4 regions of the Oerskovia gallyi genome follow, and region 1 is predicted to be linked to each of the others. Evidence: riboswitches for the same ligand, from Rfam matches in the RefSeq annotation. Region 1 holds a riboswitch; each other region holds the start of a gene.
The links. A riboswitch is a leader RNA that binds a small molecule or an ion and turns the genes downstream of it on or off. The one in region 1 is predicted to bind S-adenosylmethionine.
Positions count from the first base shown of each region.

Region 2: it holds a riboswitch for S-adenosylmethionine, as region 1 does, so the genes downstream of both, H9640_RS01175 (ABC transporter substrate-binding protein) here and H9640_RS18720 (methylenetetrahydrofolate reductase) in region 1, are expected to answer to the same signal.
Region 3: it holds a riboswitch for S-adenosylmethionine, as region 1 does, so the genes downstream of both, H9640_RS06955 (hypothetical protein) here and H9640_RS18720 (methylenetetrahydrofolate reductase) in region 1, are expected to answer to the same signal.
Region 4: it holds a riboswitch for S-adenosylmethionine, as region 1 does, so the genes downstream of both, H9640_RS16840 (NADPH-dependent FMN reductase) here and H9640_RS18720 (methylenetetrahydrofolate reductase) in region 1, are expected to answer to the same signal.

Region 1 is NZ_JACSQE010000021.1:4,429-11,803, reverse strand. Features, by position in the region: gene H9640_RS18735 (hypothetical protein) at 1-831, shown strand, start outside; gene H9640_RS18730 (hypothetical protein) at 873-1,424, shown strand; gene H9640_RS19810 (outer membrane protein assembly factor BamB family protein) at 1,515-2,945, opposite strand; SAM riboswitch class I at 3,161-3,263, shown strand; gene H9640_RS18720 (methylenetetrahydrofolate reductase) at 3,376-4,425, shown strand; gene metE (5-methyltetrahydropteroyltriglutamate--homocysteine S-methyltransferase) at 4,446-6,800, shown strand; gene H9640_RS18710 (hypothetical protein) at 6,949-7,375, shown strand, end outside.
Region 2 is NZ_JACSQE010000001.1:259,995-267,369, reverse strand. Features, by position in the region: gene H9640_RS01190 (dipeptide ABC transporter ATP-binding protein) at 1-875, opposite strand, end outside; gene H9640_RS01185 (ABC transporter permease) at 872-1,867, opposite strand; gene H9640_RS01180 (ABC transporter permease) at 1,887-2,837, opposite strand; gene H9640_RS01175 (ABC transporter substrate-binding protein) at 2,962-4,614, opposite strand; SAM riboswitch class IV at 4,905-5,016, opposite strand; gene proB (glutamate 5-kinase) at 5,088-6,230, opposite strand; gene obgE (GTPase ObgE) at 6,481-7,375, opposite strand, start outside.
Region 3 is NZ_JACSQE010000004.1:264,114-271,488, forward strand. Features, by position in the region: gene H9640_RS06935 (branched-chain amino acid ABC transporter substrate-binding protein) at 1-415, opposite strand, end outside; gene H9640_RS06940 (aldo/keto reductase) at 863-1,714, opposite strand; gene H9640_RS06945 (polysaccharide deacetylase family protein) at 1,960-3,504, shown strand; gene H9640_RS06950 (cold-shock protein) at 3,687-3,890, shown strand; SAM riboswitch class IV at 4,020-4,131, shown strand; gene H9640_RS06955 (hypothetical protein) at 4,237-4,611, shown strand; gene H9640_RS06960 (hypothetical protein) at 4,744-5,496, shown strand; gene H9640_RS06965 (transglutaminase-like domain-containing protein) at 5,631-6,629, shown strand; gene H9640_RS06970 (TM0106 family RecB-like putative nuclease) at 6,681-7,375, opposite strand, start outside.
Region 4 is NZ_JACSQE010000015.1:38,845-46,219, reverse strand. Features, by position in the region: gene H9640_RS16855 (LLM class flavin-dependent oxidoreductase) at 1-347, shown strand, start outside; gene H9640_RS16850 (hypothetical protein) at 508-924, shown strand; gene H9640_RS16845 (flavin reductase family protein) at 996-1,562, opposite strand; gene H9640_RS16840 (NADPH-dependent FMN reductase) at 1,559-2,212, opposite strand; SAM riboswitch class IV at 2,233-2,342, opposite strand; gene gdhA (NADP-specific glutamate dehydrogenase) at 2,606-3,943, shown strand; gene H9640_RS16830 (copper homeostasis protein CutC) at 4,169-4,927, shown strand; gene H9640_RS16825 (ABC transporter substrate-binding protein) at 5,243-6,925, shown strand; gene H9640_RS16820 (ABC transporter permease) at 6,972-7,375, shown strand, end outside.

The DNA.
Region 1 (7,375 bases):
GCTTTTGCGGAGCAGTCTCGGGCACGGGTCGGGCTGCTCTCGCGCGCGCTGCGCGCCGGAGACGCGACGGACGAGGCGGCCGCCGCGCTGGGGTTCCTCCTCGAACGCCCCGACGACGCGCCCGACCTGTTCGACGAGCTGGTCGACCTGGCGACACACGGCGCCCGGACTGTCGAGGCACGACGCGTGATCAGCCTCGGTGCGATCTTCTACCCTGCGGCGATGCGAGAGGTCGCCCTCGAGCGGCTCGAGACGGCGGACGCCCCCGTGGCGCGGACCATCACCACCCTGTTCTCCTTCACCATGGGAGCGACCCGGGGCGATGCCGACCGATCGGAGGCCGACCGCGGGTCCGGGTGGACCCCTGAGGACGAGGACCGCTGGGCTGCGGTCGTCACTGCCCACACCGGCCTGGACCGCGCTCGGGCGACGTACTTCCACCGGGCGGCCTCACGCGTCGAGCGGGCCCGGGAGGTGCTGCGGACCTCGACGAAAGGGGGCGGCATCACCACTCTCGGGTTCCTCGAGACCTGGCCCGACGACGTACCGGACCTGGTCGACGAGGTCGTCGGCCGGGCGTTGATCATCACCGAGGCGCTCCACGCCCGGCGCGTGCTGGCCCGCCGCCGGGACGTCATCGTCCCGGCGGTCCGCGAGAGCGTCCTGCGCCGTCTCGACGGGGCCGACGACTTCGACGTCCGGCGGCTCGCCGAGCTGCTCGACCACCTCGCCGACGAGGAAGGGCTCCGCGCGCTCGTCGCGATCGCGCGACAGAGCGACGATCCCGACATCCTGGAGGCCGTGGACGACTACGACCCGGACCGGTCGTGACGACGATCTCGACGGCGTCGCACCCCTTGGACGGAGACGACATGACGAGTACCGAAGGCACCGCCTCCCCCTCGACGTCCAGCGACGCCCCGGCGCAGGGAGCGCAGAACGCCGACGCCTCGGGAGCCACGGACGACGACGCGCTCTGGGCGGACGTCGTGGCGGCGACGCGAGAGCTGGCGCGGGTGGGCCACGAGTTCAGACAGCACGCGCAGGATCGCCCGGGCGTGCTCTCCCGAGCACTGCGCGCGCGCAGCTGGGACACGGTCGCGGCCCTCGGCTTCCTCGACAACCTGGGGGACGACGTGCCTCGACTGCTCGACGACCTCATCGAGGTGACCTTGGACGACGGCTTCGGGCTCAAGGCTCGATGCGTCATCGACGAATGGAGCTACACGGTCGGTCGACAGGTGCGCGAGAAGGTCCTGAGCCGCCTCGAAGCGGCAGGTTCGCTCGACGTCCAGCGGCTCGCCGAGCTGCTCCTCCACCTCCGAGACGTGGAAGGCCTCCGGCTGCTCGTCGCGCGAGCGCGACAGAGCGACGATCCCTCCGTCCGAGAGGTCGCCGACGACTACGATCCGGACCGGTCGTGATGCCCCCGGCAACGCCGACACCACGGGAGCGAAGGACGCCGCCGCGCGCGGGTCGGGTACGGCGTGGCCATGTCGCCCTCCCCCACGCCGTCAGCCGAACGCCGTGACCTGGGCTTCGTCGATCCTCAGCAGCCGACCTCCCCCAGCGGCCAGCTCGTACGGGTCCCCGGTGTGCTCCTGGGTCCATCGCACGTCGCCCGTCGCCAGGTCGAGTGCGGTGACCGAGCTCGTGCCGGGCGCGGTGGGGACGACGAGGAGCGCGGAGAAACCGTCGGTGAACGTGCCGGTCACGCGGTACGACACCGCACCGGACGCGGGGTCGGCCGCCCGCCGCCACCGTTCCTCACCCGTCGTGGCGTCCAGGGCGACCGTCTCCCGGTCGACCGTCTGCACCATCACGACGTCCGCGCCGCGGACGAGCACCTGACGCGCGGCGACCGGTGCGGTCCAGGCGGTCGTGCCGTCCCTGTGGACGGCGAGGAGCGCCTCCCCCTGGTCGAGCAGGACGAGGTGAGGCACCAGGAGGTCGCGGGCACCTTCCCCGAGCACGAGCCCCTCGTTCGTCCAGAGCACCGTGCCGTCGGCCGAGACGGCTTCGACAGGTCCCGCGACGGCCGTCCCCGACGAGCGGAGGTAGGACCCGTTGCCCAGGGCGATGACCTGCACCATCCCCGGTGGTTCGTCGACGACCTGCCCCCCAGGCGTCAGGTAGGACAGGACGCCACATCCGTGGACCGCCACCGTCCCCGACCGGTAGACCGCACGGACGGCATCACCTTCCGTCGCGCACAGGGGGTCCTGCGCGTCCTCCCTCACGGTCAGCCGTCGCTCCCACGCCGCCGTGCCCGTCCGGACGTCGACGGACCGGACCACGACCCCCGTCTCGTCTCTGGCGGCCTGGAGCACCGTCCCGCCGGGACCGGCGACCGCCTCGCCCCGGCGTGGGTCCATCTCTACCTCGGCCACCACCGCACCGTCGACGCTCACGAGTCGGGCCGCGGTGGCCTCCTCCCCCTGGCCCAGGCACACGAAGGCCGACACCTCCGCCGTTCCCTCGACGCGCACCTGGTCGGCGGCGCAGACCTGCCGTGTCAGGTCGTCCAGCCGCCAGCGCTCGTCGCCCGACCCGAGGTCGTACCCGACGGTCCCGGAGCGCCCCGGGATCACCAGCAGGTCCCCCACGGTGAACGGCTCGCCCTCGTCGCGGTCGACGCTCCACTCGGCACGCGGCGCGTAGGTGAGGTCGAAGATCCTGTCCTCGGACGAGCGGAGCGTCTGGAGCGCGTCGTCCTGGGCCGCCCCGTCGCGCGTCACGACGACCGCGGCCGCCACCCCGAGCGTTCCGAGACCGACGGCGAGGCCGACCAGACGGGCGGCGCGACGCCGTCGTGCCGTACGGGTGAGGGGGCGTCGCGTCCGCTCCCGACGAGCCGGCTCCGGGACGCCCGAGCCCGGGTCGACACCCTCGGACGAGTCGTCGAGCACGAACGAGACCTGCTGCTGGCTGCGTCGGCGAGGCACGCCCGGAGCATAGCGGCGACGTCGGGGAGGATCGCCCGGCGGTCCGGGAGGGCGCCGACAGGCGTACGTTGGAAGGGCGACCGCAGGGACCGACGAAGGGATCTGCGACCGCGTGGACGGACGCCGGACCGGGGCCGAGGAACCACTCCGGACCCCTCCGTCTCACGCTTCGAGCAGATATTGGCTCAGATCATGGATTCCCCCTACGATCGTCAACACCATCCAGAGCGGTCGAGAGTCCTGGCTCGTTGACACCGCAGCAACCCCCCAACGGAAGCCTCTCGCGGGTACGGGTGCTACAGCCAGGTTCGATGGAGCGATTCATGACCGAGGCATCTTTCCGCGCACCCCTGCACCGCACCGGGGTCCCCCGCGCCAGCCGTCCGGCCGCCCTGGCCACCACCAGCACGACCCTCCTGACGGCCGCCCGATGAGCATCGTCGACCTGGGGCACTTCGGGCACGAGGCACCGCGGCCCACGGTGTCGTTCGAGCTCATGCCCCCGCGCCGCCCCGACGCCGCGCCCAAGTTCTGGGAGACGGCCCGCCGCCTCGTCGCGACCTCGCCCGACTTCGTGTCGGTCACCTACGGCGCGGCCGGCACGGACCGCGAGACCTCGCGCCGCGTCATCAGCCAGCTCCTGCACGGCACGCCCGTGCTGCCCATCGCGCACCTGACCTGCGTGGGCGCTTCGCGCGAGGACGTCGAGGACGTCATCACGGACTTCCTCGACGCGGGCGTGCGCAGCTTCCTCGCCCTGCGCGGGGACCCTCCGCGCGACCAGCCCGACTGGCGCCCCGCCGAGGACGGCGTGCGGTCGAGCACCGAGCTCGTGGCCCTGCTGCGCGAGGTCGAGGCCGCACGCTGCGCCGCGAGCCCGAGCGTCGCGCTGCGCGGCGCGGCCCGCCCCCTGACCATCGCGGTCGCGACGTTCCCCGACGGCAACCTCGCCGCGGGCACGAGCCGCACCCAGGAGGTGCGCCGCCTCTGGCAGAAGCAGCAGGCCGGAGCGGACTTCGCGATCACGCAGCTCTTCTACGAGGCGTCCTCCTACATCGACTTCGTGGCCGAGGCGCGCGCCGCGGGCGTGACCATCCCGATCCTCGCGGGCCTCCTGCCCATGACGGACCCGGCCCGCCTCGCGCGTGTCGAGGAGCTCACGGGCGTCCCCGCGCCGCGCCGCGTCGTCGAGGCCCTCGAGGCGGAGCCGGACCCGGACGCGCGCCACGCGCTGGGCATCCGGCACTCGGTCGAGCTCGCGCGCCAGGTCCTCGCGGCCGGCGCGCCCGGCCTCCACATCTACACCTTCAACAAGCACCAAGCCGCTCTAGACCTGCTCGAGGGAGTCGACCTCGGCGGTGGGGCAGCGGGGGACGCCAGCGGCGTCTCGTCCCGCACCCCCGACCTGGCCAGCGGGCCGTGGGTCTCCGGCACTCCCCTTCCCTCCGCCGAGCCTGCCCTGGGCAGCTCCTCGGTCTGACCAGTTCAGAGGTATTCACCATGAGTGCACCCACGTTCCCCTCCGGTTCCGTCCTCGGCTACCCCCGCATCGGCCCGCGCCGCGAGCTCAAGAAGGCCGTCGAGTCCTTCTGGGCCGGCAGGACCACGGCCGACGAGCTCGAGGCCACGGCCTCGGCGCTGCGCGTCGCGGCCGCCCAGCGTCTCGTCGACCTGGGCCTCGACGCCTCGTCGGGCGCCGTGCCCGGCTCGTTCTCCTACTACGACCAGGTGCTCGACGTCGTCGCTCTCCTCGGGGCGGTCCCGTCGCGCTTCGCGTCGCTCACCGACGAGAAGGGCGCGCTGGACCTCGCGGGCTACTTCACGGTCGCGCGCGGCGCCGGCGAGGACGCCCCGCTCGAGATGACCAAGTGGTTCGACACGAACTACCACTACCTGGTCCCCGAGGTCAGCGAGTCCACGCCGTTCCGCTTCGCGGACGACCGCGTCGTGCGCCAGTTCGTCGAGGCCAAGGACGCGGGCGTCGTGACCCGGCCCGTCGTCGTCGGGCCCGTGACGTTCCTCGCGCTGTCCAAGGCCGCCGACGGCAGCGCGCCCGGCTTCAGCCCGCTCTCGCGCCTCGCGGACGTCCTGCCCGTGTACGTCGAGCTGCTGCGCGCCCTGGCCGCGGCCGGTGCACCGTGGGTGCAGCTCGACGAGCCGGCGCTCGTGTCCGACTCGATCGACGTGCCGGCCGCCGAGGTCCACGCCGCGGTCACCGAGGCGTACCGCGTGCTCGCGACCGAGCTCGCGGTGGGCACCGAGCGCCCCGCGATCCTCGTGGGCGCGCCGTTCGGCGGGCTCCAGGGTGAGCACGACGGCCTCGCGCTCCTGGCCGCGACCGACGTCGAGGCGATCTCGCTCGACCTCGTCAAGGGAGCGGTCCCGGCGGGCCCCGTCGCGGGCCTCGCGGACAAGACCGTCGTCGCGGGCGTGATCGACGGCCACAACATCTGGCGCGCCGACCTCGCGGCGAAGCTCGCGCTCGTCGACGACCTGTCCGGCCTGGGCGCCGGCGCCGTCACGGTCGGCACGTCGACCTCGCTCCTGCACGTCCCGCACGACGTCGAGGACGAGAACTGGACGAACGGCTCGATCGACGCCCGCCTGCGTGACTGGCTCGCGTTCGCGGACCAGAAGGTCGGCGAGGTCGCGATCCTCGCCCGGGCGCTGACCGAGGGTCGTGACGCGGTCGCCGAGCAGATCGAGACGGCCCGCGCCGCGGTGGCCTCGCGCGCGGTGGCGAGCGGCGTCGTCGTGCCTGCGGTGCGCGAGCGCGCCGCAGCCCTGACCGAGGGCGACTTCTCGCGCGGCGACTACGCCGAGCGCGCGGCCGCCCAGCAGGCCAAGCTGAACCTCCCCCTGCTACCGACGACGACCATCGGGTCGTTCCCGCAGACCCCGGAGATCCGCCGGGCGCGCGCGCTCAACGTCAAGGGCGAGCTGTCCGACGCGGACTACACGACCGCGATGCAGGACGAGATCCGCCGCGTCGTCGAGCTCCAGGAGCAGATCGGCCTGGACGTCCTGGTGCACGGCGAGCCCGAGCGCAACGACATGGTCCAGTACTTCGCCGAGAACCTCGACGGGTTCGCGGTCACGGCGAACGGCTGGGTCCAGTCCTACGGGTCGCGCTGCGTGCGCCCGCCGGTCCTGTGGGGCGACGTCACGCGTCCGGCGCCGATCACGGTCGACTGGTCGACGTTCACGGCCTCGCTCACCGAGAAGCCGGTCAAGGGCATGCTGACCGGTCCGGTCACGATCCTCGCGTGGTCGTTCGTGCGCGACGACCAGCCGCTCGGCGACACCGCGAACCAGGTGGGCCTGGCCCTGCGCGACGAGATCGCGGACCTCGAGGCGGCCGGGATCGGGATCATCCAGGTCGACGAGCCCGCGCTGCGCGAGCTCCTGCCGCTGCGCAAGGCCGACCAGGCCGCGTACCTCGACTGGTCGGTGAGCTCGTTCCGCCTCGCGACCGCGGGCGTCGAGGCCGAGACGCAGATCCACACGCACCTGTGCTACTCGGAGTTCGGCGAGGTGATCGGCGCGATCGACGGCCTCGACGCCGACGTGACCTCGGTCGAGGCCGCGCGCTCGCGCATGGAGATCGTGCCCGAGCTCGCCGAGGCCGGCTACGGGCGCGGGATCGGCCCGGGCGTGTACGACATCCACTCGCCGCGCGTCCCGTCGACCGAGGAGGTCACCGACCTGCTCGAGCTCGCGGTGAAGTCGATCGACTCGCGCCTGGTGTGGGTCAACCCTGACTGCGGCCTCAAGACGCGTCGCTACGAGGAGACCGTGGCCTCGCTCGAGAACCTCGTCGCCGCGACGAACGCGGTGCGCGCCCAGCTCGGCTGATGCGCGAGACACCCCGGGGGCGGTGGGCTCAGGTCCGCCGCCCCCCGGGGTAGTTCTCCCCGTTCCCCCGACGAAGATCTACCAGTAGCATCGGCGCGCACATCGTCGCTCCACCATGGGGCGAGACAACCGTCCCGATGGGGGAACCATGCACGCCGCAGCACCCGCTCCGACCACGACCGACCTGCCGCTCTGGGTGGACGGGCGCAAGAAGATGCGCCTGACCGCCGCCGTCTCCCCGTTCCTGGCCGCGGTGCTGCTCACGGTCATCGCGTTCCTGCGGTTCGGCGACGAGGAGAGCTTCGTGCTGTTCCTCGTCATCGCGCTCGTCGCGGTGCTCGCGATCATCCTGCCGTTCCTCGTCTACTGGGTGCGCGAGGCCAAGCCCGTCGCGGTCGACCTCGCGGCCCGGACGCTGCGCATCGGCGACGGTCCGGCGCGTCCCTTCGCGGACGTCACGTACGCGTACACGCGGATCGAGCAGGGCTCCCTCACGCTGCGCTTCGGGTTCTCGGAGACCGACCGCACCGCGATCCTGCGCAACCTCACGCAGGTCGTGAGCTTCCGCCTGCCCG
Region 2 (7,375 bases), on a different contig from region 1:
TCGTCGTCGGGCCTGGCGGCCGGCCGTGCCGTGGCCCGCACCGCGGCCCCCGAGCCCAGGCGGGTGCTCGCGAGGCTCGGCGCGGCCGCGATGAGCTCGCGCGTGTACGGATGCTTCGGGTCCGCCAGGACGCTGCGTGCAGGCCCCTCCTCCACGACCCGGCCGTGCCGCAGGACCACGATGCGATCGGCACGGTCTGCGGCCACCCCCAGGTCGTGCGTGATGAGGAGCACCGCCGTGCCGAGCGTCGAGCGCAGCAGCTCGATGTGGTCGAGGATGCGGCGCTGGACCGTCACGTCGAGCGCGCTCGTCGGCTCGTCGGCGATCACGAGGTCGGGCCCGGCGGCGATCGCGATCGCGATGAGGACGCGCTGGCGCATGCCGCCCGAGAGCTGCGACGGGTACTGCCGGGCGCGAGCGGCCGGGTCGTCGAGGCCCGCCTTCTCCAGGAGGTCGACCGCGCGCCTGCGCGCCTCGCGACGACGTGCGAGCCCGTGGATCACGAGGACCTCCGCGACCTGGTCGCCCACGCGCTGGACCGGGTTGAGCGAGACGGTCGGGTCCTGCGGCACCAGGCCGATCCTGCGCCCGCGGACCTCGCGCCACTCGCCCTCGCTCAGCCCGGTCAGGTCCTGCCCGCCGAACCGGATCGTGCCCGACGTACGGCGGCCCCCGCGCGGCAGCAGGTTGATGACCGCGTGGGCCGTGGTGCTCTTGCCGGACCCCGACTCCCCCACCAGCGCCACGACCTCGCCCGCATGGACCTGGAGCGAGACCCCGTCGACGGCGGGCGCGTCACCTCCCGTCGTCGTGCGGTAGCCGACGTGGAGATCCCGGACGTCCAGCAGGACGTCGTCGGGCACGGGGACGCTCATCGGTCCTCTCCGTCCTTCTCGAGCGAGCGGGAGACGCGGTTGGCCGACAGCACGACCGCGACGATCACGAGCCCCGGCAGCGTCGTGAGCCACCACGCGGCGGCGAGGTAGTCGCGCCCGCCGGACACCAGCGCACCCCATTCCGGGGTCGGGGGCGCGGCCCCGTAGCCCAGGAAGCTCAGGGCCGAGATCGCGAGGACGGACGACCCCAGCTCGAGCGCGGTCAGCGCCACCACGGGGCCCGCCGAGTTGGGCAGGACGTGACGTCGCAGCACCGTGTACCAGCGCACGCCCGACGCACGGGCGGCCTCGACGTACGTCGTCGACGACGTCCGCAGCGCCTCCGCACGCATGACGCGCGCGAACGCCGCGATCGTCGTGATGCCGACCGCGATCGCCACCTTGACCGTGCCGAACCCCAGCACCGTGATGATCGCGAGCGAGAGCAGCAGGCTCGGCACCGCGAGCAGCACGTCGACCACCCTCCCCACGACGTCGTCGACCCACCCCCGCAGGAAGCCCGCGAGCAGCCCCAGCAACGAGCCGACCGACAGCCCCAGCGCGACCGCGATCACGGTCGCGCTCAGCGAGAGCCACGAGCCGTGCACCACCCGGGCGTACACGTCGCGCCCCAGGTGGTCGGTGCCGAACAGGTGCTCGCCGCTCGGCGCCTGCAGGCGGTCCGCCGGGACCCCCGTGATCGGGTCCTGGGACGCGAAGACGCCCGGTGCGAGCGCCCACGCGACCACGAGCAGCAGGAACAGCACCGCGAGCAGCAGGCCGGGGCGGCGCAGCACCGCGATCCCTGCCCGGCCGAGCGCGCGCAGCGACGACCGCGCTCCCCTGACGCGGCGGTCCGTGGCGTCGAGCGGGGCCGGGTCGGTGAGGGACGGCCGCGCGTCGGGCCCGTCGAGCGGGGCCGGCCCGTCCGGCGCGGGAGCGTCCGGGGACAAGGTCTCCGGGACGGTGTAGGTGTCGAGTCGTGCGGTCATGATGTCCTCCTCCGTGCCCTCACGCCGCGGCGGAGGGCTGGCGGGTGGTGATCCGGGGGTCGAGCACGGGGTAGAGCAGGTCCACCAGCAGGGTCACGACGACGAAGACCAGGGCCGAGAAGACCACGATGGCCTGGACCACGGGCACGTCCTGCTGGTTGACCGCGGTCACCGTCAGGCGACCGACCCCGGCCCGGGAGAAGACCGTCTCGGTCACGACCGCACCGGCCAGGAGTCCCCCGACCGTCACGCCGAGCACCGTGAGCGCCGGGATGGACGCGTTGCGCAGGGCGTGACCGAAGTGCACGCGCGCACGCCCCGCGCCCTTGGCCCGAGCGGTCTCGACGTAGGGCTCGGCCAGGGTCTGGCGCAGGCTGCGCGAGAGGACCTGCGCGAACGCCGCGCTCGCGGGGATCGCGAGCGTGCACGCCGGCAGGACGAGGCTCTCGAACCCCTCGTTGCCCATGGCGGGGAACAGCCGCAGCTCGAACGAGAACCACTGGAGCAGGAGCAGCCCCACCCAGAACGTCGGCAACGAGATGCCCAGGGCCGGCAGCGACGCGAGCGCGTGCCGGAGCCAGCGGGCGCGCGGGAAGGTGCTCGCGAGCGCGAGCGCGGCTCCGCCGACGAGCGCGAGCCCGAGGGCCAGGGCCGTGAGCTGGAGCGTGGGCGGCAGCGCCTCGGCCAGGAGCTTGGTGGCGGGCGCCCCCGAGGAGAACGAGCGCCCGAAGTCCAGGTGCAGCGCTCCCCACAGGCCGTGCGCGTACTGGACCAGGACGGGGCGGTCGAGCCCTTGCTCGGCACGCAGGCGCGCGACGAGCTCGGGGTCCGAGAGGTCGCCGTCGGCTCCGGCCGCCTTGATCGAGGCCGCGTCGCTCGGCAGGACGTAGAGCAGGAAGAAGGAGATCGTGAAGGCCGCCCACAGGACGAAGCCTCCCTGCCCCAGGCGGCGGGCGATGTACCGGCCCATGGTCGGCTCCTCTCGGGTGGTGACGTGCGGATGGTGACGCGGGTCGTGACGCGCAGGTGGTCGGATCGGTGGCGGGAGCGCCGGCCCGGCGGGACGCTCGCGACGCGTCCCGCCGAGCCGCTGCTCAGTCCTGCTGGACCCAGGCGCCGTAGAAGTCGAGGCGGGTCGACGCCTCGAAGCCCAGGCCGTGGACAGTGTCGGCCGCCGCGATCGTCGTCGAGAGCTCGTAGACCGGGATCGCATGCCCCTGCTGGACCAGGAGACGCGCAGCCTGGGTCACGAGCTCCTGCCGCTCGGCCGGGTCCGTCGACGCGGCCGAGCGGTCGAGCAGGTCGTCGACCTCCTCGGGTGCCCGCTTGTTGATGTTGCGCGCGTTGGCCGAGAAGATCGTGCGCAGCACGTCGGGGTCCGAGCGCGTCAGGTTGTAGTAGTCGAAGTCGAAGTCCCCGGACTTCTTGAGCTCGGTGGACTCGGCGACCGTGACCTGCTTGAGCTGGAGGTCCACGCCGATCTTCGCGAGCTGCTGCTGGACGAGCTCGAGCGGCTCGGCCACCTGCCAGAACGTGACCGTGGTGGACAGCCGCTGACCGTCCTTGACCCGCACACCGTCGGCGCCCTCGACCCAGCCGGCGTCGTCGAGGAGCGCCTCCGCACCGTCCGGGTCGTACGCGAGGTCGTCCGAGACATCGGCCCACAGCGGGGTCGAGTGCGACAGCACGCTCGTCGCAGGCTCGTCCTGCGGGGTCAGCAGGGTCGCGGCGATCTCCTCGCGGTCGATGCCCTTGCTGATCGCCTGCCGCACCGCCGGGTCGGCGGCGAGCGGTCGCGACTCGTTGGGGAAGAGGTTGAAGACGACGCCCGGGTTCGCCCGGTACGCGAGCCAGAAGCCGTTGCCGTCGAACTGCGGCAGGTCGACCGTGCTGATGGCCGCGGTCGCGTCGATCTGGCCCGAGAGCAGGCTGCCGGTACGCACGCTGGCCTCGGGCACGAACTTCACGGTCACGGTGTCGAGGTACGCCTCCCCGGTGTGGTCGTCGGCCCCGGAGGCCCAGTCGTAGCCGGCGACCTTCTCGAGCACGACCTCCTGGTCGAACGTGTAGGACCTCACCGCGAACGGCCCGGAGCCCACGAACTTCCCGGCGCACCGGTCCTCGACGCTGAGCGCGGCGGAAGCGGGCGAGAGCAGTCCGAGCGAGAACGTCGAGGACGCCTGGAGGAACTGCGCGCTGGGTGCCGAGAAGTCGACCCGCACGGTGCGGGGGTCCACGACCGTGGTTCCCTCGTACCCGACGAGGTAGGCAGAGCCGAGCGAGGCCGCCGCGCCGAGCTCGACGATCTTGTCGAAGTTCGTCTTGACGGCGGCCGCGTCGATCGGCGTGCCGTCGGCGAACGTCGGCCCCTCCCGGAGCGTGAACGTGAAGCTCGTGGCGTCCGCGTCGACCTCCCAGCTCTCCGCGAGCCACGGCAGGATCTCTCCCGTGTCCGGGTCCTGCGCGGTGAGCGAGGCCACGGTCTGGCGGGCCGAGGCGATCGCGTCGTTGTTCCCGACCTGCTGGGGGTCGATGCAGTGCGAGTCGACCGTGACCGCGAAGGTGAGGTTGCCGCCCGGGACGGGCTCCGCCGTCGGGCCGGGGGACGCGCCGTCCGCGGTGCTGCCGCCACCGGAGCCGCACGCCCCGAGCAGGAGCGCCGTCGCGGCGAGGGAGGCCGCGACGAGCGCGCGGCGAGACGGGGCCGTGCGGCCGCCGGGGCCCGAGGGCCAGGTCGAGAGGGACATGCGAGCAGTGCTCCTTCGGTCGTGCGCGCCGTCGGTCCGGCACGGCCGGGGCGCTGAGGGGTCGCCGACGGACCGTGGGTGCGTCGGATCGACGCCGGGCTCACGGTGAGCGGCGGTGGGGGCCGTCAGGGGACGGCGAGGGTGGGACGGGATGTCGGCCGCACGTCAGGAGCGGCGAGGGGTCAGCCGCGTGTCAGCGACAACAGAGCACGAGGGTCCCCGCGTCGAGGCAGCGGACACCCCTGCCGTCGAGCCCCTGTTGCGTTCCGAGTGCGCGCATCGCCCGTTCCTCCGTGTGCTTACCGCGCCCGACGGGTCGCGGTCAGGTACCACCCGGAGCACCCCGTCACGTCGAAGGGTTGCTGGCCAGCGAGCCGGGTCTTGGCGCTGGCGCTCTTCACCTGGCGCACAGGAAAGCCGCCCGAGGCCACCGAGTCAAGGGGTGAGCAGACCGTCCCACACCGTGAGACGACTCAGGACGCCTTGCGCTTGCGCCCCACGAGCACGAGGTCGTCGCGGTGCACGATCTCGCGGTCGTACCCCTCGCCGAGCTTGTCGCGCAGCTCGTGCGTCGAACGGCCGAGCAGGTCCGGGATGTCGCTCGAGTCGAACGCGACGAGGCCGCGCGCGATCACGCGCCCGTCGGGGGCGACGAGCTCGACGGGGTCGCCCGCGTCGAAGTCTCCCGTGACGCCGACCACGCCTGCGGGCAGCAGCGACGCGCGTCCGCCCAGCACCGCGGCGACCGCTCCCTCGTCGAGCTCGAGTCGTCCGCGCGTGCGGGCCGCGTGCGCGAGCCACAGGCGCCGGCGCGTGGTGCGCTTGCCCGTCACGGCGAACCAGGTCCCCACCTCGTGCCCCGCGAGCGCGCCCTCGGCGTGCGCGGCCTTGGTCAGGACGACCGGGATGCCCGAGCCCGTCGCGATGCGCACCGACTCGAGCTTGGTGAGCATGCCGCCGGTCCCGATCGAGCTGCCCCGGCCCGTGACCTCGATGCCTTCGAGGTCGAGCGCGGACCGGACCTCGCGGATGCGCTGCGTGCCCGGGCGCGAGGGCGGGCCGTCGTACAGGCCGTCGACGTCGGTCAGCAGGACCATCGCGTCGGCGCGCACCAGGTGCGAGACCAGGGCCGCGAGACGGTCGTTGTCCCCGAAGCGGATCTCGTCGGTCGCGACCGCGTCGTTCTCGTTGACGACCGGCACGATGCCCAGGTCCAGGAGCCGCTCGAGCGAGCGCTGCGCGTTGCGGTAGTGCCCGCGGCGGATGGTGTCCTCGGCCGTGAGGAGCACCTGGCCCACGCGGATGCCGTACTCGGCGAACGCCTGGGCGTAGCGGGCGACCAGGAGCCCCTGCCCCACCGAGGCCGCGGCCTGGGCCGTCGCGAGGTCGCGCGGTCGCGCGCTCAGGCCCAGCGGACCGATCCCCGCGGCGATCGCCCCCGACGTCACGAGCACGACCTGCCCGCCCGCCGCGTGGCGGGCCGCGATCACGTCGACGAGCGCGTGCAGGGCCGGGACGCTGAGGTGCCCGTCCGGTCCGGTGAGGGACGAGGAGCCGATCTTGACGACGACCCGGTGGGCCGTGGCGACCTGGGAGCGTGCGGAGAGCGCATTCACGGGCTCATCATCCCGCGCCGGGCGCTCGGACGGGGCGCCGTTTCACCGTGTGACACCTCACGGTGGGACGGCGTGGGCGGCATGCCGCCGGCCCGGGCACGACGACGACGCTCCCCCTGGGCGCCCGTGCCGCCCGGGCGCGGGGTCGAGACCCCCGGGGACGCCGCAGGGCGGGCACGACCCGAGGGGCCGTACCCGCCCTGCGGGCGGACGTGCACGGTCGACGACGCTCGTCGACCCGCGCGGGAGGTCAGTCCTGGTCGGGGTCCGTCCAGTGGCCGGACTCGCGCTCGGTCCAGAGCTCGGCGCGGGCCTCGGCCTTGGCGTCCATGCGCTCGGTGTACTCGCGGCGCTTGTCGGTACGCGTGGGGCGCGAGGTGTCCTCGAGGCGGAGGTCGGAGCCGCGGGGGCCGCCGAGGTGCTCGGCGCCCGTGATGAGCGTGGGCTCCCAGTCGAACACGACCGCGTTCTTGTCGGAGCCGATGCGCACCTCGTCGCCCGCGACGGCGCCGGCCTTGAAGAGCTTCTCCTCGACCCCCAGGCGTGCGAGGCGGTCCGCGAGGTAGCCCACGGCCTCGTCGTTCGAGAAGTCGGTCTGGCGGACCCAGCGCTCGGGCTTGGAGCCACGGACCTCGTAGTAGAAGCCGGTCTCGGCACCACCCTTGCGGGTCACGGTGAAGCCCGCGTCGTCGACGGCCTTGGGGCGCAGGATCGTGCGCGCCGGGGCGGGGGCCGGGGCCTCGCGGCGGGCCTGGTCGACGAGCTCGGCGAGCGCGAACGTCAGGGGGCGCAGGCCCTCGTGGCTCGCGGTCGAGATCTCGAAGACGCGCAGGCCGCGGGCCTCGAGGTCGGGGCGCACGAGCTCGGCGAGCTCGCGGGCCTCGGGGACGTCGATCTTGTTGAGCACCACGAGGCGCGGGCGCTCGTTGAGCGGGAGCCGGGCCCCCTCGATGTCGAGGTCGCCCGCGTAGGCGTCGAGCTCGGCCTCGAGGGCCTCGAGGTCGGAGATCGGGTCACGATCGGGCTCGAGGGTCGCGCAGTCGAGCACGTGCACGATCACGGCGGTGCGCTCGATGTGGCGCAGGAACTCGAGGCCGAGTCCCTTGCCCTGGCTCGCGCCGGGGATGAGGCCGGGGACGTCGGCG
Region 3 (7,375 bases), on a different contig from region 1:
TGATGTCGGGGTTGGTGGCCGACGCCGACAGCGACGGGAGGCCCGCCTGGCTGAAGACGTCGCCGGTCGCGGAGGTCTCCCCGGAGAACGCCGGGCCGAGGAGCGCGATGATGCTCGCGTCGCCGACGATCTGCGGGGCGACCTGGGTCGCCTTCTGCGGGTCGCCCTCGGTGTCGAACTCCTTGATCGTGACCTGGCAGCCCGCGTTCGCTGCGTTGAACGCGTCCACCGCGACCTTGGCGCCGTAGAGGATGTTCTGCCCGAGTGCGGCGTTGGGGCCGGTCAGAGCACCGGCCATGGCGATCGAGGTGCCCTCGGCACACTCGGCCGTGCCGTCTCCGGCCGGGTCGACGGGGTCGCCCGAGGTCTCGACCGGGACCTCGGCCCCGTCGATGTCGATCTGGACGGACGGCACGATCTTGAGATCGGCCGACCCTGACGCGCTCGACGACTCCGTCGAACCTCCGTCGTCCCCCTGAGACTGGGTACCGCAAGCGGTGATGGCGAGGGCGGCTGCCAGCACGAGAGCCAGCCCACCCGTCGTTCGACGTGCTGTGCGTTGCATTCCGAACCTCCGTGCGCCAGATCGCACCCGGGTGCTCGGAGACCTCGCACCCGCGGTGGATCACCTGATATTCAGCACTGAATAACGTGCTGACGATGGCACAGGTCGGACCAGCGCGAAACCCCAGATGCACAATTGCAACCAGGGACTCACACGCGGCGAACCGGACAAGGCGCCCGAGGTCCCGGGCCCCGGGTCCGGCGACCTGAGTGCCTGGAACGTACGTGGGCGCGGTTACGCGAGACTCCGTCCCGCGTTACGGGGCCGTCACAGGAACGTCTCGATCCGGTCCGGGGATCAGGACGGGTACTGCGAGAACGCGGCGGTCGCGGGGTCGGAGCCGAGCCGGGCGTCCGAGTCGAGCGCGTCGATCGCCGCGATCTCGTCGGGCGAGAGCTCGAAGCCGAACAGGTCGATGTTGGACGCGAGGCGCTCGGGGTTCACGGACTTGGGGATGACGATCCGGTCGCTCTGGACGTGCCAGCGCAGGATCGCCTGGGCGGGCGTGACGCCGTGGGCGTCGGCGACCGCGGCGACCGCGGGGTGGTCGAGGTCGGCGCCGCGTCCGAGCGGCGAGTACGCCTCCACGGCGATGCCCGCCGCCCGGGTGGCCTCCTGGGTCGCGCGCTGCTGGTAGGTCGGGTGGACCTCGATCTGGTTGACGGCCGGGACCACGTCGGTCTCGGCGAGCAGGCGCGCGAGGTGCTCGGGCAGGAAGTTCGAGACGCCGATCGCGCGGGCCGCGCCGTCGGCGTAGAGCTTCTCGAAGGCTCGCCAGGTCTCGACGTAGAGGTCCTTGCTGGGGACGGGCCAGTGGACGAGGTAGAGGTCGACGACCTCGACGTCGAGCTCCTCGCGCGAGTCCTCGAACGCCTGGAGCGCCGACTCGTACCCCTGGTCGCCGTTGCGGAGCTTGGTCGTCACGAAGATCTCGTCACGTCGCAGGCCGCTTGCCCGCAGCGCCGCACCGACACCGGCCTCGTTGTAGTAGCCGGCCGCGGTGTCGATGTGCCGGTACCCGGCCTCGAGCGCCTGCTCGACGTTCTTCTGCGTCGCGTCGTCGGGCACCTTGAAGACGCCGAGCCCGACCTGCGGGACGGCGACACCGTTGTTGAGGACGACGTCGGGGACCTGCGTGGGGGAGACCATCACCCCTTTCTACCCCGACGCCCGTGGCCCGCACCACCCGTCCCGGCGGCGGCGGACGGGTCGCGAGTGCGTCGCGGCCGGGGCGCAGGCGGACCGCAGGCGGAGAGCCGGCAGGTGACCGGTCGGTGAAGGCCGTGGAGCCGTTGCGAGGACCGTGCGAGAGGGTGTCGCAGACGACTGTGGCGCTGCTCTCATCGGCCGTGCCGGTCGCGACGCGCACCCTGCGCGGGTGGCACGGTGGACTGATGTCCCAGTCCCTGCCTCCGTCCCGCGGCCAGACGCCGGGCGGCTCCGCTCCCGCGCGCCCGCGGAACCGAGCCCTCTGGGTCCTCGCCGTGCTCGTACCACTCCTGGTCGTCGCCGCGGGCGTCACGTTCTACCTGACGCGTGCCGCGGCCGACCCCTCCGGAGAGGCGTCTCCCACGGGTACCCCGTCGCCCACGGCCCCTCCGGCCCCCGCCGAACGGGTCGACCCGCCGCCGGTCCTGGACCCGGCGTCGGTCGAGAACCTCGAGATCCACCAGGAGTCGACCGCGAGCACGGGCGACGCCCGCTCGATCTCGACGGTCTCCGTCCCGGGCGAGCGCTCCCTCTCGCACGCCTTCGGCACGTTCGTCGACGAGACCGAGAAGGCGTACGACGCCGCGGTCGACCCGGCCGGGGTGGGCAACGAGCTCAACGTCGGATGGGACCTGGTGCTCGCGCAGGGAGACGTGCTGGGCGTGCGTGCCACGACGTACTCCTTCACGGGCGGGGCGAACGGCACGACCGGCGCCCAGACGTTCTACACCGACCTCCCGCGCGCGACCACGACGTGGTCCTCGGACCTCTTCACGGCCGACGGCCGCAAGCAGGCCGCGCAGTGGGTCGACGCGGCGCTCGACCAGGCCGGGCTCGGGTTCGAGGAGCCGGTGCCCGCGTCGGAGGACACCTTCCGGGACGTTCGCCTGGGGCCCGACGGCGCCGCGACCCTGGTCTTCTCCCCCGGCCTGGTCTCTGCCCGCTCGGACGGAGAGCTGGCCGTGCGCATCGAGCCCGACGCGACGCGGACGGTCCTGTCCGCGGTCGGGAAGCAGCTCGCGGACACCGCGTCGAGCGGCACCCCGTTCATGGGGATCACGCCGCCGCCCGTCGAGCCCCCCGTGACGACCCCGCCCGTGCCGCCCGCGTCCCCGGGAGCCCCGGACTGCTCGGTGCTCAGGTGCGTGGCCCTGACGTTCGACGACGGACCCGGCAAGCACACGTCGCGCCTGCTCGACACCCTCGCCGAGAAGCAGGCCAAGGCGACGTTCTTCCTCGTCGGCCGGTCCGTCACGTCGCACCCCGACCTGGTCCGCCGCGAGGTCGCCGAAGGGCACGCCATCGGGAACCACACCTGGTCCCACCCGGACCTGTCCAAGCTCGGCACGGACCAGATCACGGACGAGCTGACGTCGACGGCGGACGCGGTCGAGGCCGCGTCAGGCGTCCGACCGACCCTCGTGCGCCCTCCGTACGGCGCGACGAGCGACACTGTGACGAGCGTCCTCTCCCAGCGGAACGAGCCGGCGATCCTGTGGGACGTCGACACCGAGGACTGGAAGAACAAGGACGCGGCCATGACGACCGAACGGGCGCTCGCAGGCGTCCGACCTGGGGCGATCCTCCTGATGCACGACATCCACGCCTCGACCGTCGACGCCGTCCCGGGCATCGTGGACGGTCTGCGGGCTGCCGGCTACACGCTCGTGACGGTGCCCGATTTGCTCGACCCTGACCTGGTTGGCGGACAGGCGTACTTCAATCGTTAGCATCAGGGCTAGCACAGTCGGAGTAACCCCTGTACCGTAGCCGGTGAGATTGCAGTGCCTCGCTTGTCCTTGCGCAACGGCCCCATGCCACCGCGAACCTTGTTACCCAAGAGTTGACGACGAACACCGTGATGTTCGGCTCCAGATCATGGAGCTGTTTGAAACTCTAGAAGGAGATCCCCATGGCATTGGGAACCGTGAAGTGGTTCAACGGCGAAAAGGGCTACGGCTTCATCGCACCTGAGGACGGCAGCGCCGACGTGTTCGCGCACTACTCCGCCATCCAGACGCAGGGCTTCCGCTCGCTCGAGGAGAACCAGCGCGTCGAGTTCGACGTGACGCAGGGCCCCAAGGGCCCGCAGGCGGAGAACATCCGCCCGCTCTGATCTCACTCGCCTCCGGGCGTAGCTGATCATTGAACGAGTGCCCCCGACCGTCTCGGTCGGGGGCACTCGTGCGTCCAGGACCAGGTGCTCCCTGTGCTCGGTCGGTGACGCCGTGGTAGAACTGAGAACGGTCCAGAGGACCAGCGAACCGCCCTCCGGCGTGCTGGTCCGGCAACCGCGCGACGCGCACGGTGCTCCCGGAGGAAGACCCGCCCCCACGACCGTGGGGGAAGAGCGAGGCCCGACGTCGTAGGGCGCCTCCTCGTGCCCCTCACCCGGGGAGCCTCCCGGGTGGGCGTGCGCACGCGGGTGAGCCCCGTCGTCGGGCACGGAGAGAAGGAGCACCATGGCCGAGCGCGTCATGGAACGCCGGGCGACGGTCGTCGCCTGTCCCCCGCCCACCGTGTGCGACCGGTTCGACACGGGGCACCTGCTGCACCCCGTCCACGAGCGCATGCTCCGCAACCGGCCCTGGGGGTGGCGCGAGGGCGTCGTGCTCGCGGTGCGGACGACCAGCGGCGGCACCGAGGTCGTCGTCGAGTACGCGACGGGCGAGGGAGCGTGCCGGGTGTGGCACCACACGAGCCTCGCCCTCGACCCCGGGGTCACCGTGCGGGTGCACGAGCAGTACCACGCGCTCGAGCTCGCGGGACGGGCGCTCAACGTCCGGCTGGTCGGCGGGGTGGGTCCGGCGCCGGAGCCGCCCCACGCTCGCCGCTGAGTGCGTGATCCGGCTGCGACTCGCCGGGCGTCTCGCAGCCGGACCATGCACTCGACGGAACGGGCGGGCCGGGCGCCGCGTTGAACCGGTGAGGGCACCCGCCCTCGACGGTTCGACCAGAAGGACACGCTCATGGGATTCCTCGACCGCCTCCTCGGCCGCACCCCGCAGGACGACAGGCTTCACGGTTCGGCAGACCGTCCCGGTGCGCCCGCCTACGGCACTGCGCCCCCGGCCCCGACCGGCCCCGCGCGCAGCGAGGACGACGTCGCGATCGACCGCTACCGCTACCTGCTGCGCACGGCTCCCCCGGAGGCCGTCGAGCAGGCGCACGCCGAGGCGTTCGAGCGGCTGACGCCCGAGCAGCGTCGACGCGTGCTGACCGAGCTGGGTGAGAACGTGCCGCCCGCCGAGCGCGCTACCTCCGACGACCCGCAGTCGCTCGCCCGCATGGCGACCCGCGCCGAGATGCGCAACCCCGGCACGCTCGAACGGTCGTTCGGCGGCAGGCAGGGCGGGCCGGGCGGGCCGGGCGGGCCGGGCGGGCCGGGCGGGCCGGGCGGGCCGGGCATGGGCTCGATGATCGGCTCGAGCATGCTCGGCACCATCGCGGGCGTCGTGATCGGCTCCGCGGTCGCCAACATGATGTTCGGCCCGATGTTCGGCGACCCCACGGCCGACTTCGCGGGCGACGGCGGCACCTCGGGCGCAGGCGACCCGGGCGCGACCGAGGGCGACCCCGGAGCCGGCGACACGGGCGGCGACGACGCGGGCGGCGGCGACGCGGGCGGCGGCGACTTCACCGAGGCCGGAGGCGGGGGCTTCGGCGACTTCGGCGGTGGGGACTTCGGCGGTGGGGACTTCGGCGGGTTCGGAGACTTCTGAGGACCTCGTCCGCCCGGCCCTCGCTCGGACGGAGCCGACGGTCCGCCGGGCCGAGGCATTGCCCTGGCGCGCGACGCGGTCGACACTGGTGCCCGGCATCACGCCGCTCGTGACCCGCGACCTCGGAGGATCCGATGAACGACCCGTCCAGCCGCCTCGAGCCGGTCGGCACGACCGCCGTCCATCCCGCGGTCGCCCGCTGGGTGGCCCACTCGCCGTACTCCTCGCCCGGGGAGCACGCCCAGCTCCTGCGGGGCGTACCCACCGACCCGGACGCGCTGGGGCAGGTGGCACGCAACGTGATCGCGCACTATCGCGCCGAGGCCGAGTTCATGCCGGCCGAGCGTGCCACGGACGTCGACAGCCGGTGGCTCGCGACGATCCTCGACCTCGACCACTCCCGGCACGGGACCGCGCTCACCGAGCCTCGGGCGGTCTGCGACCGGGTGGGAGGCTGCTGCCGGGACCACGCGCTGCTGACCGTCGGGGTGCTGCGCGAGCACGGCATCCCCGCCAGGACCCGCGTGGGGTTCGTCTCGTACTTCACGCCCGGCTTCCACCACGATCACGTCGTCGTCGAGCACTGGGCGGACGGCCGCTGGTTGCGCTGGGACCCCGAGCTCACCGCGGGAGACCCGGTGTTCCCGTTCGACCCCCTGGATCTTCCACGGGGCACGGGGGATGTCGCCGAGGACCTGGCTCTACCGTTCGTCCCCGCAGCCACGGCCTGGCTCGCGCTCCGTGCCGGGCTGGCGGACGCGGACCTGTTCGGAGTGGACCCGGGGCTGCCGTTCCGCGGCGACTGGTTCGTCCACGACTACGTCCTGTTCGAGCTGGCCCACCGTCAGGGGGACGAGCTGCTGCTGTGGGACACGTGGGGGGCGATGAGCACGGACGACACGCTCGAGGGCGCCGACCTCACGCTGGTCGACGAGATCGCGACCCTGCTCGTCCGTGCCGACCAGGGCGACCAGGAGGCGGAGGAGGAGCTCACCGCACGCTATGCCGTCGACGACCGGCTGCATCCTGGGCCACGGGTGCGCACCCTCTCCCCCACGGGACCCAGCAGATGGACCGACCTCACCGACCGGCACCTCGACGCCGCCGGCAGCCTGAGGCCGCCGACCGCCTGAGTGCGGGATAGTCGTCGTCGGGAGCCCGCCACGACGACGACTACCCCGCACTCAGCGGAGCGGCGAGCGGCTGCCCGAGCTGCACAGACCGATGAACGCGCCCAGCTCGGCGAGCTCCTCGGGGTGGTTCGGCAGGTAGTCGGTGAGCCGGGGCGAGCGGACCACGACCGCGCACCACTGACCCCGCGAGACCGCGACGTTGACGCGGTTGCGCGAGAGGAGGAACTCCATACCGCGCGGCACGTCCTCCCGCGCCGAGGCCGTCATCGAGACGATCGCGACGGGCGCCTCCTTGCCCTGGAACTTGTCGACCGTGCCGACACGCACGTCGCCCAGCCCTGCGGCCGCGAGCGCGTGGCGCACGGTCCACACCTGCGCGTTGTAGGGGGCCACGACGACGAAGTCGTCCTCCGTGAGTGCTCGCGAGGCAGGTGCGGCGCCGTCCGACCCACCGGGCCCTCCGGGGTACCACGTCGTCCCGAGCAGCCCCTTGACCTGCCGCACGATCTCCTGCGCCTCCTCGACCGAGGACACCGCGTTGCCCGCGTGCTCGACCTCGACGACGTGCACGCCGGGCTCGACGCCCACGAGGACCCGCTCGCCCGCGGCGGCCTCCGCGTGCAGGAGCCCTTCGTACGCGAGCTCCGAGACGGCGTCGCACAGCGCGGGGTGCATGCGCCACGAGCGGGCCAGGAAGTAGCCGAACTCGGGTGGCAGCACGTCGTGCCCGCCACCCGCACGGGTCA
Region 4 (7,375 bases), on a different contig from region 1:
TCCGCCCCATCTACGAGGGCGCCGTCGCGCGCGCAGACCTGCGCAAGCACGACCCGTCCGCGGTCGGCAAGGTCACGAGCTTCCGGACCATCGAGGAGGCCGTCGAGCGCGGCCCCGCCCTCGTCGGCTCTCCCGAGCGCGTGGCCGAGAAGATCCTCGACTACCACCAGAGCTACGGGCACGACCTCCAGTCGGTCTCGATCAACCACCTCCTGGAGCCCGCCCGGCAGGACGACGTGCTGCGCCGGTTCGCGGAGGAGGTCGTGCCGCTGGTCAGGGCCGAGGTCAAGACCGACCTCTGGGGGCCCGCCGACGCCCGCCGGGCCAAGGGGTTCACGGCACGGTAGGCCTGGCTGGGGAGCGGGCGAGGGACGCCCGGCAGAGGCCGACCGCGGGCCGGCCGGGCACGACCGGCACCCTGGCGGAGCGTTCCCGCTCGGCCTAGGCTGGAAGTGTCCGGCAGGCCCTCGCGTGCGCCGGGCACGGGCACGGAAGAAGGCTCCGACGATGTGGCTCCTCGTGGTCTCCGGAGCGGTGGGCGCGGCCCTGGTCGCCGCCATCGCCTGGTCCACGATGCGCGTCGGCCGGTCTTCCACCGATGCCCTCCCGCCACCCGGACCGCACCGGACCACCCTGCGCGAGCGGCGCCGTCGGGCTCCCGATCCTCTCGTCGCGCTCGCTCTCCAGATCCGCCTCGGGCGGCTCGCCGACGAGCTGCGCGCGGTCGAGGCCGACCCGGACGTCTACGCCCGCGCCCACCACTACCTCGCCGCGCAGGGCGCGTACGACGCGCTGCTGCGCGAGGCGTGCCGGCTCAGCGGCCTCGACGTCGTGGCCGACCCGCTGCGCGCGGGCCTGCGCAGCGACGAGGACGAGCGGCTGCGCGAGGAGCTCGAGCTCAGCGCGCGCGGGTGGACCTGGTAGCCAGGCGGCACGGGTGAGGGGCCCGACGGCGGCGCGCTCCGCCGTCGGGCCCCTCACCCAGATCGTGGGCCTCAGAGGGCCGAGTGGTCCCCGATCCGGTGGTAGGACCGGTCGTGGTAGACGAGCGGCGTGGCGTCCGCCCGGGTCCCCGACGCGAGCGCGCGCAGCGAGACCAGGTAGCTGTCGCCCACGGGCGTGCGCTGGATGATGCGGCCGCGCACCCAGGACAGCGCGCCGTCGATCACGGGCTCCCCGGACGCGAGAGGAGCCCACCCGCCGGCTGCGAAGCGGTCGATCCCGCTCGTCGCGAACCGCGCGGACACGTCGTCCTGGTCGGCGCTGAGGAAGTTGACCGTGACCGTGCGGGCCGCGGAGATCGCGGGCCACGACGACGACGTCGACGCGAGCGAGAACGCGAGCAGCGGCGGCGCGGCCGAGACCGAGATGACCGACGTCGCCGTGAAGCCCACGGGCCGGCCCTCGTGCTCGAGCGCGATCACCGCGACGCCCGCGGGGTGCTGCCGGAACACCGCCTTGTAGGCGTCGGCGCTGAGCTGCGGCTCGTCCTGCTCGTGGAGCAGGGCCTCGAGCCCGGCGAGGCGCGCGACGTCGGAGCGGGTCGTGGGTTCGGCGGTCATCGGGTCACCTCGGCGAGCTCGGGGGCGGTCGCGTGGGTGGTCTCCTGCCCGACGGCGTCGCCCGCCGCCCGCAGCAGGGGACCTCCCGCGTGGCCGAGCCAGGCGTCGACGGCGCTCGTGAGGTCGGCCTCGCCCAGCCGGGAGTCCAGGAGGGTCAGCGTGCGTGCGGGGACCGTCGCGCCGAGCTCGACGAGGAGCGGGCGCAGGTGCACCTCGCCCGCGAGAGCGTGCGCGGGGTTGCCCGACACCACGACCGGGACGGCCACGACGCTGGCCAGCCCGTCCGGGCCGTAGAGGTCGAGGAACGCCTTGAGGAGGCCGGTGTACGAGCCCTTGTAGACGGGCGTCGCGACGACCAGGACCGCGGCGCCCGCGGCGGTCTCCCGCGCGGCGTCGGCGCGCGGGTGCTCGGGGGCGAGGATCTCGGTCGCGATCTCGGCGAGGTCGATCGTGGCCTGGTCGGGCCCGTTCACGTCAGGCCCGTTCACGTCGGCCGCGGCCAGGCCCAGGTGGTCGGCGACCCGGGCCGCGACCGTCCGGGCGGCGGCCAGGGTCCGCGAACCGGGACGGGGGTTGCCGACCAGGGTGACCAGGGCCGGTCGCGGGTGGTCGGTCTGCGTGGGGCGGGGGGCTGCAGGGTGCTGGGTCATCGCTTCCTCACTGTCGTCGTGCTGCACGCTTGCCGCGTCGTGCCGGCGCGGCCGGGTCATCTCCCGGAGCACCCCGTCGTGAAGGGGTTGCTGACCAGCGAGCCGGGGCTTCGCGCTGGTGCTCGTGACCTCTGGACAGGGGTATAGACCCGTGGGGGGCTTTCTGCACCGATCCGGTCGAGAATTCTCACGGGGTGGACGGAGGTTTCGTGCTGCGTGCTCTGGCACGTCACACGGTGTCGACCGACGCAGGGAGACCGGACCGTTGCCCCGGGCACGAGCAACGTCCCAGGTCGTGAGCCCGGCGTCTCCCAGAGTGGGACGGGAGTACGGCGCTGTTTACGAGTACGTAACCTGGTGCGGTTCAAAGCCCGCCCTGCCGAGGAGCACTCCATGGATAGTCGTCTGCAGTCCGTCTTCGACGAGGTCCTCGCCCGCAACCCTGGTGAGGTCGAGTTCCACCAGGCGGTTCGCGAGGTCTTCGACTCGCTCGGGCCGGTGCTCCAGAAGAACCCCCAGTACGTCGACGCGGCCGTGCTCGAGCGCATCTGCGAGCCCGAGCGCCAGATCATCTTCCGCGTGCCGTGGGTCGACGACCAGAACCACGTCCAGATCAACCGCGGCTTCCGCGTCGAGTTCAACTCGGCCCTCGGCCCGTTCAAGGGCGGTCTGCGCTTCCACCCGTCGGTGTACCTGGGAATCGTCAAGTTCCTCGGGTTCGAGCAGATCTTCAAGAACTCCCTCACGGGCATGCCCATCGGCGGCGGCAAGGGCGGCTCTGACTTCGACCCGCGCGGCAAGTCCGACGGCGAGGTCATGCGCTTCTGCCAGTCCTTCATGACCGAGCTCTACCGCCACATCGGCGAGTACACCGACGTCCCCGCGGGGGACATCGGCGTGGGAGGCCGCGAGATCGGCTACCTGTTCGGCCAGTACAAGCGCATCACGAACCGCTACGAGTCCGGCGTCCTCACGGGCAAGGGCATCAGCTGGGGCGGGTCGCTCGTGCGGACCGAGGCCACGGGCTACGGCACGGTGTTCTTCGCGGACCACATGCTGCGTACCAAGGGCCAGAGCTTCGACGGCCAGCGCGTCGTCGTCTCCGGATCGGGGAACGTCGCGACCTACGCGATCCAGAAGGCCCAGCAGCTCGGTGCGAACGTCGTGTCCTTCTCCGACTCCTCGGGCTACGTGGTGGACGAGGCAGGCGTGGACGTCGACCTGCTCCGCCAGATCAAGGAGGTCGAGCGCGGGCGCGTGGCCGACTACGTCGAGCGCCGCCCCGGCGCGCGCCTCGTGACGGGCGGCAGCATCTGGGACGTCCCCGCGACGGTCGCGCTGCCGTGCGCCACCCAGAACGAGCTGACCGAGCAGGACGCCAAGCAGCTCGTCGCGAACGGCGTCCTCGCGGTCGCGGAGGGCGCCAACATGCCCACGACCCCGGGCGCCGTCGCGCTCCTGCAGGACGCCGGCGTGCTGTTCGCACCCGGCAAGGCCGCGAACGCCGGCGGCGTCGCGACCTCGGCCCTCGAGATGCAGCAGAACGCCTCGCGCGACGCGTGGACGTTCGAGTACACCGAGGAGCGCCTCGCGCACATCATGGCGGGCATCCACGCGCGCTGCGAGGAGACCGCCGACGAGTACGGGACGCCGGGCAACTACGTCCTGGGTGCGAACATCGCGGGCTTCACCAAGGTCGCCGACGCGATGATCTCGCTGGGCGTCATCTGACCGACCTGAGCCCTTGGGGCCCTACCGACCGACGGGAGCGTCGTCCTCCGTGCGCCTCACGGCGTGCGCAGGACGCCGCTCCCGTCGGCGTTCCGGGGGCTCGACGCCGTGGCGAGGGGAGCGGCCCCTGACGGCAGAGCGCGCGCGGTCCCGTCGGGTCTACGCTGACCGCTGACACCGGGTGCGCTGCGGCGTGCCGACCCCTGACCCAAGGAGCATCCCCACATGGCACGCGAGGTCGCCCTCGAGATCGCAGTCCAGGACACCGACGGCGTGCGGGTCGCGGCGGAGGTCGGCGCCCAGCGCGTCGAGCTGTGCGCGGCGCTCGGGGCGACGGGCGGGCTGACGCCGAGCATCGGGCTCGTCGAGGCGGCGGTCGCTGCGGCCCTCGAGGTGGCGGGGGACGCCGCGCCCGTCGAGGTGCACCCCCTGATCCGGCCGCGCCCGGGCGGCTTCGTGTTCACTGCGGCAGAGGTCGACGTGCAGGTGCGCGACGTGCGCGCGGCGGTGGTCGCGGGGGCGTCCGGGGTCGTGATCGGTGCGCTCACCGCCGACGGGCTCGTCGACTCCGACGCGGTGCGCGCTCTCGTCGAGGCGGCGGACGGGCGCGAGGTGACGTTCCACCGGGCGATCGACGTCGTCGAGGACGTGACGGCGGCGCTCGACCTCCTTGCGGGCCTGGGCGTCTCCCGCGTCCTGACCTCGGGCGGCGCTCCGAGCAGCATCGACGGGGTCGACCGGCTGCGGGAGATGGCGCGCCACTCCGCGGGGCGCGTGCAGGTCCAGGCGGGCGGTGGAGTGCGCCCGCAGGACGTCGCCGCGCTCGTCGACGCGGGGGTGGACGCGGTCCACCTCTCGGCCAAGCGCACGCTGTCCGACGACGGCGGCCCCGGCGGCGGGGGCGGGGCCGGCTACGAGGTCACCGACCCGGCTGTCGCCCGCGCGGCGCGGGACGCGGTCGACGAGGCTCTCGCGCGCCTCTAGGGCCACCACTCAGGAGGGCGCTGGGAGAGGTCGTCGTCGGAGCGTTCCCACGGCGGCCACCCGACCGACGAGCGTCCCCGCAGGACGGTTCCGTTGTGCACTGCGCACCGATCGTCGGTGGGGCGCCTCGGCTCGAATCCGCAGGATCTAGCGGTTCCGGGGTGCTCCGGAGTCGGCGAGATTTCATTTAGGTAACTTTCCTGTTGTATTGGTCGGAACCCCGTCCGGGATTCGTTAGTGTTCCTGCCACGAGCTCGCACGGTGGCGAGCGGCCGATCAGCGTGACGACGCGTTGACGACTCGAAAGGACCAATGATGATTCGAAGCGTGGCGCGCAAGCGCCTGCTCACGGCGGTTGCCCTGGTGACCGGTGTGACGATGTTCGCGGCCGGTTGCTCCAGCTCCGGGGGCGAGAAGAACGAGGGGGGCGGCGGCGAGAGCAGCCGTGTCCTGAACGTGTGGGCCGGGACGCAGACCCCCATGGTCGCGAACTTCAACCCCTACGCCCCGAACCCCCTGCACGTGACCAACGGCGGGATCTACGAGCCGCTCTTCTTCTACAACCGGGCAGAGGCCGGCGACCCGACGCCGCGCCTCGGCGAGTCCTACGAGTGGTCCGAGGACGGCACCGAGCTCACCATCAAGATCCGCGAGGGCGTCAAGTGGACCGACGGCGAGCCGTTCACGGTCGAGGACGTCATCTTCTCGTACACCAACGAGACCGCCAAGCGTGACTACCTCAGCGCGGCCGAGAAGGTCGACGACTCGACGGTCAAGCTGACGTTCAACGGCGCACAGTTCACGGCCGCCGTCCAGATCCTCGGCACGACGCTCATGGTGCCCGAGCACATCTACGAGGGCGTCGCCGACAAGATCACGTTCACGAACGACAAGCCGGTCGGCACCGGCCCCTACATCCTCGACACCATCTCGGACGCGACGTACACCGTCGTGGCCAACGAGGACTACTGGGGCGAGGCGCCCAAGCTCAAGAAGGTCCGCTACCTGGCCCTCGACAAGAACCAGAGCGCCCAGGACCTCCTGGCCACGGGCAAGATCGACTGGACGACGATGTTCGTCGCCGACCCGGAGCCCATCACGGGCAAGGGGCAGCTCTCCCTCCTCAACACCCCGCAGGACCCGACGACGATCATGTCCTGCATGAACGCCGCGCTCGGCTGCGTGGGCCCCCAGACGGACCTCGCGGTCCGTGAGGCGGTCAACCTGCTGATCGACCGTGGCGAGATCAACGACAAGGCGTTCTCGGGGCACGCAGCGGTGGCGTCGCCCTCGCTCGCGCTCGTCGGTCGCGACGACCGGTGGATCTCGCCGGACATCGAGAAGGAGAGCCCGCAGGAGGCCAACGTCGCGGAGGCCGACAAGGTCCTCACGGGCGCCGGCTACACCAAGGGTGCCGACGGCATCTACGAGAAGGACGGCCAGAAGCTCGTCGTCGAGCTCATCTCCGTCGAGGGCTGGAGCGACCACAACGCCGCGGGCGACCTGATCGCTCAGCAGGGGATCGACGCGGGCGTCCAGATCAACCACGTGAAGATCACGCAGCAGGAGATGTCCGACGCCCGGACCGCCGGCAACTACCAGATGATGATCAGCGGCATCACGGGCACCTCGCTCGACGACCCGTTCGCGATCTACCGCCAGTGGCTCACGACCGAGTACACGACGCCGGTGGGCGAGACGATCGAGGCCGGCCGCTTCAACTTCCCGCGCTACTCGAACCCGCTCGTCGACGACGCGGTGGCCGCAGCCGCCGCCACGAACGACGAAGAGGCCAAGAAGGAGGCGTACGCCACGGTCCAGAAGGAGATCGTCCGTGACCTCCCGTACATCGCGCTGGTCGTGAACCCGACCATGTCGTTCGTCAACACGAAGGACTACACGGGCTGGCCCGCCGAGGGTGACATGTACGCGTTCCCGCCGTCGTGGGCCACCATCAGCAACGGCGTCATCCTCTCGCAGCTCGAGTCCAACAGCTGATGTCGTACTGCCGAAGAGGAGCTCGGAGCCACGAGGAGTCCATCGCATGAGGTATTTCGCACGGCGGATCACGTTCTACGTGGTCACCCTCTGGGCCGCCGTCTCACTCAACTTCATTCTTCCCCGGGCCATACCCGGTGACCCGAAGCAGATCTACATCGATACGCTTCTGCGGAGGAATGGCGAACTGACTCCTGGGATGCTCAACAGCATCGATCTCCTCTTCGGCAGTGACGACGCATCGCTCTGGGACCAGTACCTCGCCTACTGGGGGAACCTCTTCAAGGGTGACTTCGGTACCTCGGTGGTCTACTTCCCGGCAACCGTCGACCAGCTGATCGGCGAGGCCCTCCCCTGGACGGTGGGCCTCGTCGGGCTGGCGACGATCATCGCCTTCCTCCTGGGCGTCGGTGGCGGCGCCTGGGTCGGGTGGAAGCGCGGGACCTGGGT